Regions from separate parts of the Specibacter sp. NPDC078692 genome, predicted to be linked through region 4. Evidence: riboswitches for the same ligand, from Rfam matches in the RefSeq annotation. Region 4 holds a riboswitch; each other region holds the start of a gene.
What was found. Region 4 has a riboswitch for cyclic di-AMP ahead of AB0O97_RS09935 (M23 family metallopeptidase). Riboswitches for the same ligand answer to the same signal wherever they lie in the genome.
Positions count from the first base shown of each region.

Region 1: another riboswitch for cyclic di-AMP. It lies ahead of AB0O97_RS08235 (transglycosylase); the one in region 4 lies ahead of AB0O97_RS09935 (M23 family metallopeptidase).
Region 2: another riboswitch for cyclic di-AMP. It lies ahead of AB0O97_RS17690 (M23 family metallopeptidase); the one in region 4 lies ahead of AB0O97_RS09935 (M23 family metallopeptidase).
Region 3: another riboswitch for cyclic di-AMP. It lies ahead of AB0O97_RS06235 (peptidoglycan DD-metalloendopeptidase family protein); the one in region 4 lies ahead of AB0O97_RS09935 (M23 family metallopeptidase).

Region 1 covers NZ_JBFBLV010000008.1:120,906-124,458, reverse strand. Annotated here, with positions in the region: gene AB0O97_RS08245 (MFS transporter) at 212-1,486, opposite strand; gene AB0O97_RS08240 (MarR family transcriptional regulator) at 1,486-1,941, opposite strand; cyclic di-AMP (ydaO/yuaA leader) riboswitch at 2,158-2,353, shown strand; gene AB0O97_RS08235 (transglycosylase) at 2,358-3,119, shown strand; gene AB0O97_RS08230 (SUMF1/EgtB/PvdO family nonheme iron enzyme) at 3,184-3,553, shown strand, end outside.
Region 2 covers NZ_JBFBLV010000035.1:1-3,553, forward strand. Annotated here, with positions in the region: gene AB0O97_RS17690 (M23 family metallopeptidase) at 370-1,095, opposite strand; cyclic di-AMP (ydaO/yuaA leader) riboswitch at 1,197-1,396, opposite strand; gene AB0O97_RS17695 (hypothetical protein) at 1,738-1,962, opposite strand; gene AB0O97_RS17700 (heavy metal-responsive transcriptional regulator) at 2,327-2,716, opposite strand; gene merA (mercury(II) reductase) at 2,824-3,553, shown strand, end outside.
Region 3 covers NZ_JBFBLV010000006.1:25,548-29,100, forward strand. Annotated here, with positions in the region: gene AB0O97_RS06220 (hypothetical protein) at 1-36, shown strand, start outside; gene AB0O97_RS06225 (copper resistance CopC family protein) at 188-796, shown strand; gene AB0O97_RS06230 (hypothetical protein) at 891-1,352, opposite strand; cyclic di-AMP (ydaO/yuaA leader) riboswitch at 1,775-1,976, shown strand; gene AB0O97_RS06235 (peptidoglycan DD-metalloendopeptidase family protein) at 1,982-2,797, shown strand; gene AB0O97_RS06240 (DUF4158 domain-containing protein) at 3,206-3,553, shown strand, end outside.
Region 4 covers NZ_JBFBLV010000011.1:68,402-71,954, reverse strand. Annotated here, with positions in the region: gene AB0O97_RS09935 (M23 family metallopeptidase) at 38-847, opposite strand; cyclic di-AMP (ydaO/yuaA leader) riboswitch at 852-1,116, opposite strand; gene AB0O97_RS09930 (metal-dependent transcriptional regulator) at 1,221-1,916, opposite strand; gene serC (phosphoserine transaminase) at 2,195-3,322, shown strand; gene AB0O97_RS09920 (DUF3027 domain-containing protein) at 3,466-3,553, opposite strand, start outside.

The DNA.
Region 1 (3,553 bases), on a different contig from region 4:
AAAATTGTTTTCTCACTGCCAGCGCACGCCCAGAGTGGGTCCTGCAAGTTACTCAAAGCGTGCAGCTTCCTCCCAGAGTTTCACGCTAAGTGAACGGAAGTTTACAAGCAGGTGTCGGGATGGAGTACGCGCTAGCAGGGGCCACTCGCAGGCATAAAGCGGGCCGCACCTGACCGGCCCGACAGTCGAACGGGTTAACTGGCCGAACGGGTTAACTGGCCGAACGGTGCAGGCCCAGGACGGGCCAATGGGGGCGTAGGCCCCTGATCTGGTCCCGCAGCCTGACGTTGTTGCGCCGATTCATCAGGAACAAAGCGGCTAAGCCGGCAAGAAGAGCAACAACCGCTGCGAGCCCCAAGGACCAGCGCGCCCCAAATTCAGTGGCAATCCAGCCCACCAACGGCGCACCTATGGGCGTCCCGCCCTGCAAGACCACCATGTACACGGCAAGAACTCGTCCCCTCATGGCCGCATCGGTGGACAACTGGATGGTGGTGTTACAGGCATTCATGAACGTGAGTGAGGCCAGCCCCACCGGTACCAGAGCCACTGCGTAGAGGACGTAGCTCGGCATGACTGCGGCCACGCCAACGGTGATCCCGAACCCTAGGGCACCGCCAATGATGTACACCATCCGGGTGTTCTGGCGCCGGGCCGCCAACAGCGCAGCTCCCAGCGTGCCAATTGCCATGACCGACCCCAGCAGCCCATACTCCCCCGCCCCCAGGTCAAACACAGTGGTGGCCATAAGCGCGTTAGTGATCTGGAAGTTCATGCCAAAGGTGCCCACCACGAACACCAGCACCATGATCATGAGCAGATCGGGCCGCTGCCGAATGTACACTAGCCCTTCACGAATCTGCCCCTTGGCCCGGGGCACGTGCACCGCAGGGACGAGCTGATCGGCTCGCATCCGCCACAGTGAGACGATCACGGCCGCAAAGCTGGCGGCGTTGATCAGGAAGGCCGGTCCCGTGCCAACCAGCGCGATCACCAGCCCGGCAACACCGGGGCCAGCAAGACGGGCCAGATTGAAGGACGCGCTATTAAGTGCGACGGCGTTGGGGACGTCTTCCTTGCCGACGACTTCCGAGACAAACGCCTGTCTTGACGGAGCATCAAAGGCGCTGGCCACACCCAGTAGGAGCGCCAATGCATACACATGCCACAGATGTACAGAGCCCGTGACCACCAAGATTCCCAACAAAAGCGCACAGATCCCCATGGCCGATTGGGTAACTAGCAACAGCTTTCGCTTGTTGACGCGGTCTCCCAAGAGCCCCGCGTAGGGCCCTAGGAAAATAATGGGCAGAAATTGTAGGCCAGTGGTGATTCCCGCGGCTGTTCCTGAATTGTTGGTCAGAACCGTCAAGACCAGCCAGTCTTGCGCCACTCGCTGCATCCACGTACCGATGTTGGAGACCAGCGCACCGGTCACCCAGAGCCGATAGTTGCGCACCTTGAGCGCTCGGAACATTGAACTCATTAGGCGCTCATCTCCTGCAGGATCAAGGCCGCCTCATGGAGAGTGCTCCGCTCCTGTGGGGTCAGCGCGGCAACTCGCTGCGCCAGCCACGCGGTTCGCAAGGAGCGCGCTTGGCGCAGTGCAGCACTCCCGGCAGCGGTGATGCTGATCAATACTTGGCGCTTGTCCAAGGGATTTTCACTCCGGCTGACAAAATCAACTGCCGCTAAGTCATTGACAATCCGAGTCATGGACGGCGCCTGCACCTGTTCCCGTGCAGCCAACTGCCCCACGGTCCGAGGCCCTTCCCCTAGCCCCGCCAGCACCGAGTAGCGTCCGGGACTCAATTCCCCTGTCGCCGCTTCAGCCCGGAGCCGCCTCGAGGTACGCATCACGGCCACCCGCAGTTCCGCGGCCAAGTGCCCTGGATCTTGGGCGTCAGTATCTTGGACGGGTTGCGGGGAATGTTCAGTCATGGTTGCTCATCTACCTAGTTACAAAAGTTTCGTATCTTCTGCTTCCAATCATAGATCGTTAGCATTGCTAAGTAAATGTCAACTTGCTCACCCGCCAAAAAGTCGCCTACTACAAAGGTCGTTACCATAATGTGACATATGGTTTCGGTTCGGTTACGCTGGCTAAAGTGCCTTCTGAATCATTACCGGTTCTGGCATCAATGGACGGTTCGCCGAGCTCTGCCGCCGCCCATTCCCACCAGATCCATGGCAGAGACGGGGGACCCAATCTTTACGGGCCTTCCCATAATGGAAGCCCTTGGGGTTAAGCCAGCGCAACGAAAATAGGCAGTGAATACTGCCTCTGGAAGCTGCGCGGCCGGATTCTCTAGTCCGTTCCCGACAGCTCACCTCGCAGGCGTAGAGAGGCACCACACATGTCTGCAGCACCTCAGCGCGGCCGTCGTCGCGCAGAACCAGCAAGCCGGCCCTCACTTCGCGACCTAGCTACTGTCCACAAAGGAACGGCCCGCACGGGAACCCGTGCGGCCACCCCGCGCAGCGTTTCTGCTGTCTCTACCACCGCCAAGTGCATGGCCGCTGTAGCCGTCGTGGGCGCCTTGATGGCTGCCGGATCGGTGGCCTCAAACACCATGAACCCTGTGGCCGATGGCGCGGACACGCGCAGCCTGGTCGCAGCCATTGATCAGGGCGTACCCACTGCTATCTCTGCCCCGTCGGACGCAGCCATTAGCTTCTCCGGGATCACCGTCAGCTCCAAGGCTTCGCCCACAACCACACCTTCCGCGGCTCCGGTCAAGCCCGAAGCCGCTGCGGTCACTCCCGTGGCGAGCCCTGAAGCTGCCCCGCTTGCACGCCCCGCCGCCGTGGATGACCCCGCCGCAGCGAAGGCTTTCGCGGCCAGCCAGCTGGGTTCCCACGGCTGGGGTGCGGACCAGATGAACTGCCTAAACCTGCTCTGGGAGCGCGAATCTAACTGGCGCACCACGGCCGAGAACGCCTCCAGTGGCGCTTACGGGATTGTCCAGTCGCTGCCAGCCAGCAAGATGGAAAGCGTCGGATCCGACTGGGCCACCAACTATGAAACCCAAATCCGTTGGGGCCTGGGCTACATCGAAGGCCGTTACGGATCACCTTGCGGGGCCTGGGGCCACTCCGAATCCGTGGGCTGGTACTAACTACAGCGCGAACGCAGCTCAGCGCGAGCCTAGCACCGCTTAGCACCGCATGAAAGGCGAGTCTATGGCTGATGAAACCGCTGCTCGCCACGAGCTGATTACCGCGCTAGGACTACTGCCGATTCCCGGCGGCACCGTCCACTTGCGCGACGCCCGCTCAGGCATCACCCGGGACGAGGCACTACTCCCCTTCACCCTCGGCAAGACCCAACTGACCCGCGGCATGTGGGATCTGGTGAGCGGGCCGACGTCGAACTTCACTTCCTCATTCCCTTCCTCTACTGCCACTGCTAACCCTGCGGTCCCCATGGCGTCTGCCGCTGACGACGCCGGAACCCCACTTGCGCTCGACCGGCGCCCCGCGCAACCCCTCACCTGGTTTGACGCCGTCGGCTGGTGCAATGCTGCCTCGGAATTGGCTGGCCTGACGCCCG
Region 2 (3,553 bases), on a different contig from region 4:
CCGCCCCCAAAGGTGCCCGCCGTGGACCGCGAAAATGCCTGCCGACATGAAAATCATGCAAACACCAACAGCCTCACACCGGCCTAAAAAAGCCCTTGTTCAGCAACGGCACCGCCAGACAACCCGTTCGACACCAACCACCCTGGAGAGCTTCGGCAGCTATCCGCGGGCGGCTTTGTCCAGCCGCCCGCTCCTGTGCCAGGCGTAGTCGACGGGCGCCGATTTCGCAGCGCCTGAACTTCCATGCCTCGAAGTTCCATCACCGGGCAATTGGGCGCCGCGACACCTGAGGAGAACCCCGAACCCATAATGGCCGCCGGGCAGCGTACGCTCAAAGCCACGCGCCCGGCCGCAATCCATGATGAAGTCCTAGATGAACGGTGTAGGGTCCACCGTCTGTCCATCAACTACGACCTCAAAGTGCAGGTGGCATCCCGTGGAATTGCCCGTCGTGCCGACTCCAGCTATCGGGGCGCCGCCATTGACCTCCTGCCCAACACTGACCCCAATGGAGTCCAAATGGTTGTAGGTGGTCTTGATCCCACCACCGTGGTCGATAACGATTCGATTTCCGCCACCATACGGGCTCCACCCAGCTTCCGTCACGGTACCTGAGCCTGACGCAAATACTGAGGTGCCGCACGCGCCAGCAAAGTCGATCCCTGTGTGCAGTTCCCCTCCCGCCCCAGTCAGCGGATTGACCCGATACCCAAATGGTGAGGTGACCGTCAGCTCAGCCAACGGAGGGCGAAGCCCTGAGGACGGCTGCGCGGGCGTTGGCACAGCTGCTGGCGCCTCTTCTGGCGCCAGTGTGGGAATTGGCGCCTCTTGGGCAGCCGCCGGGTGCAGGGCGCTCGGCGGCGTTGCTGCCTGGGCTGGCTTGCTGGACACCAGTGGCTTAGCGAAGGACACCACGACATCCTGATCCGCCGTTATTTTCGGTTGACCCGAGGACATAGACACGTTGGCGGTCACGGCAGGCGAAAGATGATTGGTCTCAGCGTGGGCGGCAGGAAGGGCAGTCAATGCAATGAAACCTGCTGCTGCGACAGCCATCGTCAATGATTTCTTGCCTGTGAAGGGCTCGATAGTCACGTCAGGGGCCGACGCCCAGTGACGTCCTTTGTTCGACGTGTTGATGAGTCTTGATTTGGTCGCGCGACGGCGGCCATGCTGGCGGTGGGCAGGCATAAATGAGGTCCTCTCAACGCCTACGAAGTTAGCTGTCGGATTCGGGCGAGGTAGGCCCGGCCAGTCCAACGCCCCGCCATATAGGCAGTGGTTTGTTGAGCAGGCTTCACCCCAAGGTGCAACAAGGCACCGGTAGTGGTTCCTCCGTCCCCGTCGCAAAAATGAACGATCGCGGACCGCCGACGGGGTTTGGCGAAGCGGCCCACGAAATACCCGTTAGGGGTATATATTTTTTCAATCCTAACGGACAAGAACCAAAAGTTATAATTTCGTTACACATGAAGTTCGGTGCCCAGGCCACGTCACCTTTCACCACTGGCTGACCGCCGGTCCGACCTCCACATACCCGGGATCAATTCACTTGGACCCGCGGAAACCCAATCCTCTCAATTCCTCGTCTCTGGCAGTCTTCCTCAGGTTGGCAGTTCGGCTCAGGAGATGATCCAGCTTCGGGCCGGCCGGGAATGCTAGTCGGCGGCAAATAGCGGCCAGATACAAGGGCAACTAGGCTCCCGCCCAGGACAGAAAGCCCCACAAATTCATATTTCACAGCCCTCCTGACCCCTCGGCCAGCCAGGCCAAATAACGCAGTTCGTTGAAAATATGCTGCCCCTTTAGGGCAACAGCTGAGATGTCATCAACCATGCCGATGCACCTGTAAAAGTCGTACGCGCGGCACTGGCTAGCCTCAAGGGTAAAATTTGCCCAGAGGCCGGCAAGCATACCGACTCGGTCGCCGCGAATCTCCAGCTCACGTAATTCAACGAACATACCTCGACCCAACGTCTATACGGATGGCGACGGCCTGCCCATTGCCGCCCGGATTTCTTCCATTGAGCCAGATCGCCGATTCCCACAGTAAGCCGAACCTCATCAGCGCGTCCTTGCGCGCCGCAATTCAGAATCTGTGAATGTCGGTTCGGTGCGGTGGTTCATTGATGGTTCGGTTTGGCGGTTCTTGTTGCAACCGGGGCCGCAGAGTCGCGACTTGTCAGCCCATCAGAGTCACGGCATGGTCGGACAGGTGTTCGGCCCCGCTGAGGTGCCAGGCCAACGGGCAACCTTGGAGCCAACCAGACCCTCGACCAGACGCACGGGGCCATGGGCACCCGCGACCACCGAGGTGGGATGTTGATCAGAGGTAGCGGCAGACCTGGTCAGCGGAGCAGGAATCCGGCTCCAGTTTGCTCGCCTTTACATGGAGCTGGGAAATAGTTTCCCTGAGGGCCAGAAGCTCGGCGATCTGAGCATCGAGTTCGCCGAGGCGCGCCCCCAGCAGGCCCTGGACGTGTGAGCACGGCGTCTGGCCGCCCTCACGGATCTTCAGAATCTGCCCGATCTGGGCGAGGGTGAGCCCGGCGGCCTGGCCACGGTGGATGAACCCGACCAGCCCCACGGCATCCTCGGCGTAGTCCCGATAGCCGGAGGCCAGGCGTTCGGCCGGGGGAAGCAGCCCCGACTCTTCATAGAACCGCAGTGTCTTGGTCGTGGTCCCGGTCGCTTCCGCAAGTTGTCCGATCCTCATATTCGACGATTCCCTTTCAATGGCGACCACACTTGACATTCCACTGTACTGGAAGGTTCATGATGGTGCCTAGGATCTTTTGAACCACAGGGAAGAAGGCGTCTGGAATGACAAACGAAGAATTCGACTTGGCGATTATTGGTTCCGGCGGCGGCGCTTTTGCGGCCGCAATCCGGGCCACCGGATTGGGCAAGCGCGTCGTGATGGTGGAACGCGGCACCGTAGGCGGGACATGCGTGAACACCGGGTGCGTGCCTTCGAAGGCGCTACTGGCCGCCGCGGAGGCACGCCACCTGGCGTTGGATTCGGCCCGTTTCCCCGGGGTGGCGGCCTCGGCGGGTCCGGTGGACATGCCGGCCCTGATCCAGGGCAAGGCCGCCCTGGTGGAGTCTATGCGGACGGAGAAGTACGTCGACCTGGCTGCGGATTACGGCTGGGCCATGATCGAGGGGGACGCGTCGTTCACCGGGACCCAGGACGCACCGCTGCTCCGGGTCGCCTCCCCAGATGGTGCCGTGCGAATGATCGAGGCCGGGCACTACCTCGTGGCCGCCGGGGCCGCGCCCTGGGTTCCCCCCGTTCCCGGGCTGGCCGAGGCCGGGTACCTGACCTCGACGACGGCGATGGAACTGGCGGAAGTGCCCGAATCATTGCTAGTCCTAGGCGGGGGCTATGTTGCCCTGGAAATGGCGCAGCTTTTCTCCCGGTTGGGCTCCCGGGTGACCATGCTGGTCCGTTCCCGGCTGGCCTCGCAGGAGGAACCGGAGGCAGCCACGGCGCTGGCCGGGGTGTTTGCCGACGAAGGCATCCGAGTGGTCCGGCGGGCCACCGTTGACA
Region 3 (3,553 bases), on a different contig from region 4:
GGGCCTCCGCGAACGGAAGCGCATCTGCCCGCATAGCCCCACCTACACGCCCGCAGTTGATGCGACCTAGTTTCCCGAACGGTCTATTGCCCTTCGGAGTGTACTTCGACGCACCTAGCGCACCAACGACTTAGAAGCACTGAAGAATAATCCAGTGGAACACAGAACAGAATTGCAGAGATACACCATGAAAAAATTTCAAATTCGACGCTACCGACTCCGCATGGCCTTGGCAGCGGCGGCACTTATTCCGGCATTCGCAGCCGCACCAGCACTAGCCCATGACGCGCTCGAATCCACCGTTCCGGGCGTTGATGCCACAGTTGCCGTAGCGCCCAGCTCAGTCTCGTTGACACTGTCCAATCCTCCGGCAGATTCCGAAAGCCTGAAACTCAGTCTCATCACCGTCACCGATGGGGAGGGGAAAACTGTCAGCGACGGCCAGGTCACCATCCAAGGTCCAACACTCTCCACTAAGATCACCAACGGCAGCTCCGGGCAATACAAGGTGTTGTGGCGTGCAGTCTCCTCAGACGGCCACCCCATTGAGGGGAACTACGCTTTCACTGTTCAGGACCTTAGCCAGGGCGCGACGGTCACTGCAGCGCCAACAACAGTGGTGCCCGAAGCCAGCCCAGCGGTGAACGCTGCCTCTGACGTGACCTCCGATCAACCTGAATCATCAAACGCAGGAGGCTTGGTTTTGGCAATCGGAATACCGGCAGCTATTTTGGCTGCCATTGTTGGAACCATGATCATCGTCCGTCGAAGCTTGCGCAAAAGCGAAGCTCCCTAGGCTAAACCCGTTGGCGCTTGGGAGCAAGTCCTTCAGTTGCCAACGGTGGATGGTCGATCCTCGATCAAAGCCTCAGGGATCGACCATCAATGCATCACGCGGCCATTGTCCGCCGGTTTCTGAGATAACGAGAAATACAGCCGCAAAGGGTTCCAAGGGCCATTACAACGAATGCACCCACTCCGACGGCGAAAAGAATGGTCGGTAACAACGTGGGCGGGCCCGACGCTTCGACGGCGGATATGATGGCCAGCCAGTAGGCCCCAGTTGCTACCAACCACGCTGCTCCAGCGAGAGCTACTAGCCACGACCACCCGGCGAACCAGCGTTGTCCGTCCTGGTATGACAGTGCCACCGCCACCGCAACAATGCCAGCCACAAGTAGCAGCTGCGCGCCGAATATGTATGCAGTGGCTATTAGGCCTACAGGAATGCAGAATCCACCGATGAACATGAGCCGTCGGGCACCCAGAGGCATCTTGGTGCCCGCGGCGACTTCCTCACGATGCATGGACGGGGCTGGCATCATGTTCGGGTCTGGGTCTGAAATTTTCATAAATCCTTACGAGTGGGTGGTGCCGCTGGCGAGTGCCCTATGAGGTCTGGTGGGGAAGTGGAGGGGCGGAGCGTCCGCAGACCGAGGATGTGTTCAGATCCGAGTAGACGAGCGTCTGTGCCGGAGCGAAGGAATTGGCCAGCTAAGTCCTGCGATCTACGCTGGCGTCAGTACATCAGTCCATGCTCACCCAACCCTCACAGGATCCGCCCAGCTTACTAGGCGAAAATAAAAGACATATGAACATACGTTCATACTACCGCCGTCTGATCTCTTGATCCGTTGCTTTCAGCCATGATGCGGAAGTGATTGTGCAGCGCCCGAGCGTCAGGGGCAAGCTGACTGTCATTCACACCGTGGTTCTGTAGCTCCCGTGACGGCTGTGGCTCACTAGCTATGGCATATCTGCATAGGTATGCTCGTGTACCGTTTCGCCAAACCCCGCCGGCGGCCCACGTCCAATCAACTCCTAGGCGGGGGTGGAGGACCCATCAGTGGTGCGCTAGCGCACCTTGGGGTGAAGCACATTGAACTGGCCATCGCAATTGCGACCAGTTATCAGATGTGCCGGGCAGAACTCTCGCCCGAATCCGACAGCTAACTTCGCCGGCGCCGAGAGGATTACCACCATGCCTTCCCACCGCCAGCACGGCCGTCGCCGTGCTCAAATGTCCGTGCCAGCTCCCCGCCATACCGGGCGCCATTGGTCCCTACCTCCAGCTACCGTTCCGAAGCGAGGCCGTCTCGGGCGAAAGATGGGCGCCATCGCCGCTTCCGGATTCATCATGGTCGCCACCTTAACGGCCGCTCACGCTGGCGTCGCCCACAACCCTGACACCTTGGATTCAACCGCGCCTTTAGCGATCGAAAAGAACCAGCCACAGGTGACTGCCAATAAAGACGTGGCACTCAGCTTCGCCGCGCCGGCCATCAGCAGCAAGCCGGCACCTTCGAAGGCTCCCGCCCAAGCCCAGTCGATCCCCGCCCAAGCCCAGTCGAGCGAGGTGCAACCTGCATCGCCGGCCCCAGCAACAACGGCGCCGGAAACTCCTTCAACCACTTTGCGCCCGCCACTAGCAAGCATGACCGTCAACTCTCCCTTCGGGTTCCGGTCTAACCCACTCTCGGGCGCCAGTGGAGAACTGCATACAGGCTTGGACCTAGCAGCGACCTGCAATACCGAAGTGTTCGCGGCTGGCACCGGAACAGTTACAGAAGCTGGATGGAGCCCGTATGGCGGAGGAAACCGCATTGTCATTGACCACGGCAATGGCATCCAAACCACATACAACCACCTGGCCAACATCGGACTCAGCGTCGGGCAGCAAGTCACCCAGGGAGCCCTAGTGGCGGGAGCAGGCACAACTGGTAACTCCACCGGCTGCCACCTCCACTTTGAAGTCATGGTCAACGGCCAGACTGTCGACCCTGACCCCTTTGTCTAGACCTCCCTCGCCAGCATTCCCACACTCCGAGCTGTCGTCCCAGTCCGGAGTGGGGCAAAAAAGGTTGCCCAGGTGCAAATTACTTGCTGTGTATAGGACCTACTTTCGATTTGGTGGTGCAGGACTCATCTCTGTGATCCCGACCAGCTTGCGGTGAGGGGGTATCCACTTGCAGGCATTTATTTGCCGCTAAGTGGGTACCCCCTTGGCGTGCGCCCAGTCAAGAGTGGCAAAGGCATCCCTCCGATTGCCTAGCCCATGGGCCGATCTCGCTCAGAACCAGTCTCAAAAGAGCTGCCTATCGGAACGAAAGCATGATGAACCGTCCCGGAAATTATGCCGCCAGAAAACTGGCGGCATAATTTCCGAGACGGTTCAATTGCTGGTGGGGCGGCTATTGTCAGTCTTATGCCCGTGGAATTTTTGACTGATGAACAGGCGCAGGCCTATGGAAGGTTCGCCGAGGAACCGACGCGGCCTGAGCTGGAGCGCTTCTTCTTCCTCGACGACGAGGACCGGAACCTGATCGCGAAACGAAGAGGCGACCACAACCGCCTAGGCTTCGCCCTGCAGATGTGCACGGTCCGGTACATCGGGCTGTTCCTGGATAACCCCTCGGCCGTGCCGTGGCCGGTCGTTGAGCATCTGGCGCAACAGCTGGAGATTGAGGATCCTTCCTGCCTCAAGGAGTACACCGAGCGGCCCAAGACAGCGTATGAGTACGCGTGGGTGATCCGCGATGCATACGGCTACCAC
Region 4 (3,553 bases):
GTGACTAAGTCGTAACTATGGAGGCCCTGTGGAGGACTTACAGCCAACCCTTAGGATCGACAACTTCGTCGTCGATGATGACCTCGAAATGCAGATGGGGGCCGGTAGAGGCGCCTGTGGAGCCACTGAGGCCCACAACATCTCCGCGTTCAACCTTCTGGCCAACCTGCACCAGATTGGCGCTCATGTGGTTGTACGAGGTTGAGAGGCCGTTGCCGTGGTCGATAACCACGCGATTGCCACCACCGAAGTCATGCCAGCCCGAGAAGGTAACGGTTCCACCAGCGGCGGAAAGTACTTCTGTGCCGCTTGCGACGGCGTAGTCCTGGCCGGTGTGACGCTCATCGATCTGGCCGGTGATGGGGCTGATGCGGTTACCAAAGGGTGAACTCTCAACCAAGGTCAGCAGGGGTGCCGAGAGGGTCCCTTTGGAAGCCTGGGGCGTCACGTTGGAGGCGTTGACCTTGAGGGTTTCTTTGAGCTGACCATCAGGGTTCAAGGCACTGCCGATTTCCGGAGTGGCGAAGGTGATGGGGATCTGCGCGCCTGCTGTGACCAGTGTTTCCGCGGAAACAGCTGCTGCAGTATCGAGGTGAAGGTCTTCGGAAACCTGCGTGGAAGGAAGCGTGACAGCCAGGACTAGACCCGTGGCCGCCATGGCTACGCCCATTTTTTGGCCGGCGCCGCTGGCGACTCCGGCACGCAGCAACTGGGCTACTGCACTACTTGTTGGGGCACTTGCACGCTCTGCGGCAATTGCTTCCCGGCGACTACCGGGTACTGACAACAGCTCATGAGTTGCCAACGAAGACGCACGACGGCGTCCCCGCACTTTGACCTCTGACACTAAAAACCTCTCTCGATAAAGCACCTGCGAAGTTAGCTGTCGGATTCGGATCAGAGAGTGTAACTTTTGATCCGGCCCACGCTCTTTTGACACAGGCATAGCCAAGGCGCAGTCAGCGTTGGAGCTGCGTCATAGGTGTTGCGAGTGTTGCATTTCGAGTGTGGGCTTCACCCCAAGACGGACCCATGGTCCGTCAAAAGTGGTTCCCCCGCCCTTGCCTAAATGATTACTGTCCGTGCTGCGAAGGCAAGGTTCGGTGTCGCAGTACGGTAACGCTTTGGTTACAGCGTCATATGTTTACTATACGGTACAAGCGGTAAACGTAATAATTCCGTTATCTTATTCATCAATAGTGCAGTGTCAAAAAACGCCGTTAGCCCAAGGACACGAAAACGTGCGATGCGACCTCTGGCGGAAGCTCCAATGCGCCCTCAATTCCTGGCACCCGCACGGAGATGTACTCCCCCACTTGTCCCAAGGAAATCCGGGCCCCAGGGCGTAATCCACCCTCATCCAATTGGAGCAGGAGTTCAGGGTCCACCTGTATCCGTTCGGACAGCCTGTGAATGATCACTTCTTGGCCGACTGTGTAGCCACTCATGGCCTCCACCAATGTGACCAAGCCCGCAGCAAAAACGGGAGCTACCTCACCTCCCAGCTCTTCCAGACCCGGGATGGGGTTTCCGTACGGAGATTCATTGGGACGTCCCAGCAGGTCAAACAGACGCTGTTCAACCCGCTCACTCATGACATGTTCCCAGCGGCAGGCTTCTTCGTGCACAAAGGCCCAGTCCAGCCCAATCACATCTGAGAGCAAACGCTCCGCAAGGCGGTGCTTGCGCATGACCCTCGTTGCCTTGTCGCGACCCTCGGCTGTCAGCTCCAAGTGCCGATCACCGGAGACGATGACCAGGCCATCGCGTTCCATGCGTCCAATGGTCTGGGAAACGGTAGGACCCGAGTGGTGCAGGCGCTCGGCAATACGCGCCCTCAAGGCGACAATGTTCTCTTCTTCCAACTCCAGGATGGTACGCAAGTACATCTCAGTTGTGTCGATCAGATCAGCCACGGCAATGACCTCCTGTTATTGGGCGAGTTTTATGGCAGTAAGCATCGTCTCTACGTTAGCCTGCTTGCGCCCTTGCGGGGAAACCCGACAGGACTAGAAGGGGTCCACATGAAGATTGAAAGAAGAGCTGAACTGGCGCAGTTGTATTAAAACCCCATATTGCGGGACTGATGTCTTGCATTTGTCGTGTATTTTCTTCTGCGCGCACTTCTACGGCAGAATTGGCAACAGCCCTTGGCTCAAAACACAACTTCCATCGCTTAATTTTGGAGCAACTCGTGAGCGAATCCACGCCCCTCACCATCCCTGCCAACCTGCGCCCGGTCGACGGCCGCTTCGGCGCTGGTCCCTCCAAGATTCGCCCCGAGCAGGTCGCGGCGCTCTCCGAGGCCGGAGCAGCCCTACTCGGCACCTCCCACCGTCAGGCACCGGTCAAGAACCTCGTGGGCGATGTCCGCAGCGGTTTGAAGCAGTTTTTCAACGCACCCGATGATTATGAAGTGATCCTCGGCGTTGGCGGCTCCACCGCGTTCTGGGATGTAGCAACCTTTGGTCTCGTAGAGAACAAGGCCCAGCACCTTTCCTTCGGCGAGTTCGGCTCAAAGTTTGCAGCCGCCACCGATAAGGCCCCGTTCCTGGCTGCTTCCTCCATCATCAAGGCTGAGCCCGGCACCCGCCCGGTGTCCATTGCTGAAGCAGGCGTCGATGTCTACGCGTGGCCCCAGAACGAAACCTCCACCGGCGTTGCTGCCCCGGTGCAGCGCGTTGCAGGCGCCGACGATGGCGCACTGGTTCTGATCGATGCGACCTCCGCAGCCGGCGGCCTGGCCGTTGATGTGAGCGAGAGCGATGTCTACTACTTCGCACCCCAGAAGAACTTCGCCTCCGACGGCGGCCTGTGGCTCGGCTTGTTCTCACCCGCAGCCCTTGAGCGTGCAGCACGCATTGCCGCCTCCGACCGCTGGGTTCCGGACTTCCTGAACCTCAAGACAGCCATTGACAACTCCCTGTTGAACCAGACGTACAACACGCCTGCGCTCTCCACGCTGGTTACCTTGAACAACCAGGTCCAGTGGCTCAACGACAACGGTGGCCTTGACTTCGCCTCGGCACGCACGGCTGATTCCGCTGGCCGCTTGTACACCTGGGCCGAAGAATCGGCTGTCGCTGCCCCGTACGTCGTGAACCGCGAAGACCGCTCCAACGTCATCGTCACCATCGACTTCGACGAATCGGTCGACGCCGCCGCGGTTGCCAAGGTGCTGCGTGCCAACGGCATCGTGGACACCGAGCCTTACCGCAAGCTGGGCCGCAATCAGCTTCGCATCGCCACCTTCGTGGCGATCGATCCCGAAGACGTCACCGCACTGATCAAGTGCATCGACTACGTCATTGAGAACATCTGATTCCTAAGCACCACAAGATAAGGCCGCTACCCGTTCAGGGAAGCGGCCTTATCTTTTGCCTAGAACCTTGTGGCTGGCACCTTCTAGCACCTTGTGGCTGCCCGAGTTTGTCCCCTTATGTGAGGACCGAGCCCAGATGTGTTTTAGTTGTTCCCGACTTCGCCGTCAGCCTCGTCCGGCTCGCCGTCAGCGTCGTCAGCATCGTCATCGAAACTAGCGGCGTCGCCATCA